DNA from 2 places in the Paenibacillus sp. TY11 genome. Region 2 is predicted to be linked to the other one. Evidence: riboswitches for the same ligand, from Rfam matches in the RefSeq annotation. Region 2 holds a riboswitch; the other holds the start of a gene.
The links. Region 2 has a riboswitch for cyclic di-GMP ahead of AC6EJC_RS20845 (transglutaminase-like domain-containing protein). Riboswitches for the same ligand answer to the same signal wherever they lie in the genome.
Positions count from the first base shown of each region.

Region 1: it holds a riboswitch for cyclic di-GMP, as region 2 does, so the genes downstream of both, AC6EJC_RS04850 (glycosyl hydrolase) here and AC6EJC_RS20845 (transglutaminase-like domain-containing protein) in region 2, are expected to answer to the same signal.

Region 1 covers NZ_JCBAIQ010000003.1:130,313-132,716, forward strand. The annotation lists gene AC6EJC_RS04850 (glycosyl hydrolase) at 1-1,133, opposite strand, end outside; cyclic di-GMP riboswitch class I at 1,147-1,227, opposite strand; gene AC6EJC_RS04855 (sugar phosphate nucleotidyltransferase) at 1,383-2,404, opposite strand, start outside.
Region 2 covers NZ_JCBAIQ010000021.1:34,528-36,931, forward strand. The annotation lists gene AC6EJC_RS20840 (collagen binding domain-containing protein) at 1-367, opposite strand, end outside; gene AC6EJC_RS20845 (transglutaminase-like domain-containing protein) at 720-1,529, opposite strand; cyclic di-GMP riboswitch class I at 1,543-1,623, opposite strand; cyclic di-GMP riboswitch class I at 1,664-1,743, opposite strand; gene AC6EJC_RS20850 (AraC family transcriptional regulator) at 1,851-2,404, opposite strand, start outside.

The sequences.
Region 1 (2,404 bases), on a different contig from region 2:
GGCAGGTTCACTTCTGGCGCTGGGATCGGATCATTTTGTCCCGCGTCCGGTACAGTCGGTGACTCTGTCACAGGTTGTTGAATTGCTGCCAACCCATTCTTCACATCATCCCGCGTCAAACTCTTCGAATCATTCATATAATCCTGAATTTGATTTGTTGTGTTATTCTCGGTCAGCATCTTGCCCCAAGTCATGGAATATACCCATTTAGGCTGAGCCTGCAACACCTCAGAACTAGGCATCTCACCGTGCTCCCCAATGGCAATCGGCTTATTCCCTGCCAATCCGAGCAGACCTTCGTAATGACTTTGCTTAAAATCATTGTTGTAAATGTCTACTGCCAAGATGTCCACTTTGTCATTCCCCGGGTATTTCGGGGTATACGGGAAAGTGTAGGAATTGGGAGCATTCGGACTCCATACCCACAGCAGATTGTTCAATTGATGTGTGTTTGTAAAACGGTCGTACATGATATTCCATAGCTGATTGAAATTGTTTTTGTTTCCCCACCAGAACCAGTCGCCATTCATTTCGTGGTAAGGTCTCCATAAAACCGGAACCCCAGCATCATGAAGCTGCTTTAACGATACAGCGACCTCATCCAGATCGGCAATGAGGAGGTTATACTGCGTAGTGCCTGGCGTCACGTATTTATTGAACTCCGTCTGACTCACTTTTGCTTGCACATTGGCCCAAGTCAGTGGCCTACCCGGCAGCGCTTCATGAAAAGTCATCGTCACAATGCCACCGGATCTGCTCCAACGGATAGCGCTATCGACGACATTTTTACGTTGTGCTGCTTCCGTAGCGGCAGTTTGACCGGAGATGGCTCCCATCTCATAGCCGTGCACACCCACATACGCCTGACTGATTTTTTGGACCTTGTTACTTAATTCATCCGGACTTTCCAAATAATCATGCTGACCAGTGACTATTTTTTTCCCAGAGATGTTGAGCAAATAATTGTATAGTTCACGGGCCTGAGTAGAGGCGTCCGAATTAACAGGTTGTAATGTAGCAGCATTCGCCACGGACAGAGAATCACCAAAACCGACGGGCAACAAAGAAAAAAGCATAACAACGGGGAGTACATGACGTATCAGTCGATACAGAGGAATAAAATTGAATCTCACTTTCGCTCTTCCTTTCGGTAGCCAGGCTGCCATCCTTACGGAAGGCCCTTTAGCTTTGCGTACCTGCCTTTCGACAGGGCTGCCTTTATCGTTGGAAGGAGTTTGGATTCCTTCTTACCCTAAGTATCGACTTTCTTTTACCAAAATTTAATAGGTCTTGTTCATGAATTTACAGATTTTCGCCCAATTTCGACAGTTTGGACTATGAATTTTCATCAATTCGTCTTTTTTTCATTTTTACGAAAATAATTAGGAGATAAATTGGTGACGGGAAATTTCATTCCAATCCATACAAAAGCGGACAATATCTTCTTCAACCAACTCAGAGCCAGTCTGCACCTCAATCAAATCCACATCGGTCACAGCCAAAATGCTATGCTTCGTCCCTTCAGGGATGCGGACAACATCACCAGCCTTCACTTTGTGCAGCTTCTCATTCAAAATAATTTCCGCTTCACCGCTAATAATGGTCCAGATTTCACTCCGTTTGAAATGAAGCTGGTAGCTGATATTTTTGCCTTTCCGTACGCGGATTCGTTTGGTCAGTACCTCGTTGCCCTCGTCATACTTTACATAGTCCACAACCCGATACTGCCCCCAACGACGTTCTTCATACATTGGACGCTGATCATGAGCCTTGAGCACTTCCTTGATGCGAGGACTTTCTGCCTTATTGGTCACAAGGATGCCATCCGGGCTAGCAGCTACAATCAGATCATTCGTTCCGATGATCGCCACGGGAATGTCCAACTCGTTAATAAGACTCGTATTGACACAATCCTCCGTTACTACACCTCTGCCCACTTGCTGATGAGACATTTCTTCTGTGAGCGTATTCCAGGTGCCCAAATCCTTCCAAAAGCCATCATACGGAAGAACTACGATGTCCTTCTCCTTCTCGACTACTTCGTAGTCAAAACTGATTTTTTCCAGAGATGCGTATTGCTTTTGCATTTCTTCATAATTCAGCGGCAAGCCCTTGGATGCCAAGATATCAAGCAAATAGCTTAATTTGAATGCAAAAACCCCGCAGTTCCATAGAGCATTGCGTTCCATTAGACGCTCCGCCTGCTCCCGGTCGGGTTTCTCTTGAAAATGGCTCACTTCGCGGTAGCCTGTGCTACCTTGGGTGGCATCGTTTTTTGGAATAATGTAACCATATTTCTCAGAAGGATAGGAAGGGACGACCCCGATTAATGCAAGCTTACCTTCACTCTCCTGAAGCGTATGTTCCAGCTGGGCTACTGAAGCAAAGAAAGCATCCTCTACAT
Region 2 (2,404 bases):
TGTTCGGCAGCTCCCATTCATAGCCTAAATGGACTGCGGAGCCAATTTCCACACGACTATCGGGATTATACACCGCATCAATGACACTCCCAGTGGAATCTGTTAGGGTTAGTTTTGTTAAAATATTTTCCTGAGCCGTTCTCGTTTCGGAAGTTGAGACGGCAGCTGTCTGAATAGCTGTAGGTGGGACGCTAATCGGTTCTGAGGGCTGTTCATATACATCGTTAGTCACACTCTGAACCGAGTCAGTTCCTGTAATCACTGGCGAAACGGATTCGGGATTTTGTGCATAAGCTTGTGTTGTACTGAAAAAACATTGTAAAAGGAGTAACAACGCAACGATTGTTGCATTCCATTTTTTTCTCATAAGGTAAACAAATCTCCTGTCTTAAAGTACTTTTATTCAGCGGCTAATGGTTATTCCTTAGATCGGATGTATTTATATATTCATCATTTATAGACGCTGAATTAGCTGTATAAAGCCTATCATAATTATGATAATTCACATTTTCGGACTGCAATATCTCCTCCTTATTTGTCTTTGGAATTAGGATATCAATAGGTTAGATTTCAATGTCTTTATGGATTAGAATACATGCTACATCTCAACAATTTCTCAACAGGGATAGAAAAAGAGCCTTGATCATGTGATCAAGGCTTTACAAGAAGTATGATATCAATTCTTTATTTTTTAAATAATATTAATAAAAATATTGATATTAATATTGCTTTGTTTTAAAGTATTTGGAGGGTTCTTTGATCATTTCAAATTTTTGTTTTCCATTATTCAGTGCTGCATCTACTGTAGTATCTATGATCACCCACTGATTGTCGATATAGACTTCATTCCAGGCATGGTAGGTGTCTACGTAGGATGATTTACCCATAACCAGCTTGGTGGGCACATTTACACTTCGTAACATAGCAGCCACCAGTGAAGCGTAACCGTAGCAGATATCTTTTTGCGAGTGTAAGGTACGATCAATTTGCGGCAGATAGTCAGTCGTTAAGGCGAAGGCTTGATTAGAGTCGTACTTAATATTTTTAATGACGTAGTCATAGATTCTTTGAAGTTTCTCCCGATCTGTTGTTGCGCCTTGAGTTAGTTCGTGGGCTTTTTGAATCGCCTGATTGGTGTCGCTCCAGTCAATGTTTTGAACGGAATTAAGATATACCGCATTGCTATCATTCAGCTTTAACTCTATAGTATCTTGTCCTATCACTTTATATTGGTTGCCACTAAGCTGTTCCAAGATACTAATGTTGTAATGACCATTACCCATTTGAAGAGGGAACACTTCCTCGGATTTTCCGGGTGTCAGGTTATAAGAGTATTTTTGCGCATCTTTGGCAACCAAAATCTTGGTTTTAACGTTAGGTTTAACAGAGTAACGCACACTGACCGTACCATGGTTGACATTGTTTTGATCCAGCCATACAGCACTATCGGCAGCGTAAGTTGTCGATTGTAAGGATGTTGTGGACAGCATAGAAAACAGGAGGAATGCTGAAAATACCGTTTTCCTCATGGAAAAACTTCCTTTCGGTGGCCAGGCTGCCATCTTAATAGAAGGCCCTATAGCTTTGCGTCCCTGCCTTTCGACAGGTTTGCCGTTATCGTATAAAGTTTTTAGGTAAAAAGGCACGACAAAAAGCCACTTCAACCGGTAGCTGGCTGCCATCTTAATAGAAGGCCCTATAGCTTTGCGTCCTTGCCTTTCGACAAGTTTGCCATTTATCCTGAATAGCTTATATGTTTCATTCTATCAGTTAGATGCTATATTAGGCAAGTTTAAATCTCAAATTTCCCTATTTATCGACAAAGATAAGTCGAAGATATTACATAGGCCTCATTTTATACAGTTTCGCCATTTTTTGCGGAAAGAATGAGGCGTTTCTCCGATATGCTCTTTGAACAGGTTTATAAAATGGCTTGTGTTGGGAATGCCCACATATTGTGCGATATCTACAATTGACACATCACTGGTTTTGAGCCAGCCTTGAGCAGCAGTGATACGAACATTAATGAGATATTCAATAGGAGAAAAGCCAATCTGTTTTTTAAAGTTTTTAGCCAGATTGAACTTGTTTAATTCGAACATTTCAGCCAGCGAGTCCAACGTGATCCGTTCACAATAGGACTGATCCAGATATTGCTGTACCTTGCGTACCTCCGCGGTCCCATCTATATTCGCGTTAGAATAAGTGTAGGGATGCTGTAAAATAACCGTCAGTAAATCAACGATAAGCTTGGATGTGAGCAGCTCAGCGGATATGCTTCTGTCAGACTGTACATGTAATAAGGTATTCAGCTTGTCCAATACAACACTTGAATCCTCTATTGAGGTTACAGGCTTGTTGTGCTTGATAAATTGTTCGTAGTAATTATCAATCAGATTGCCGT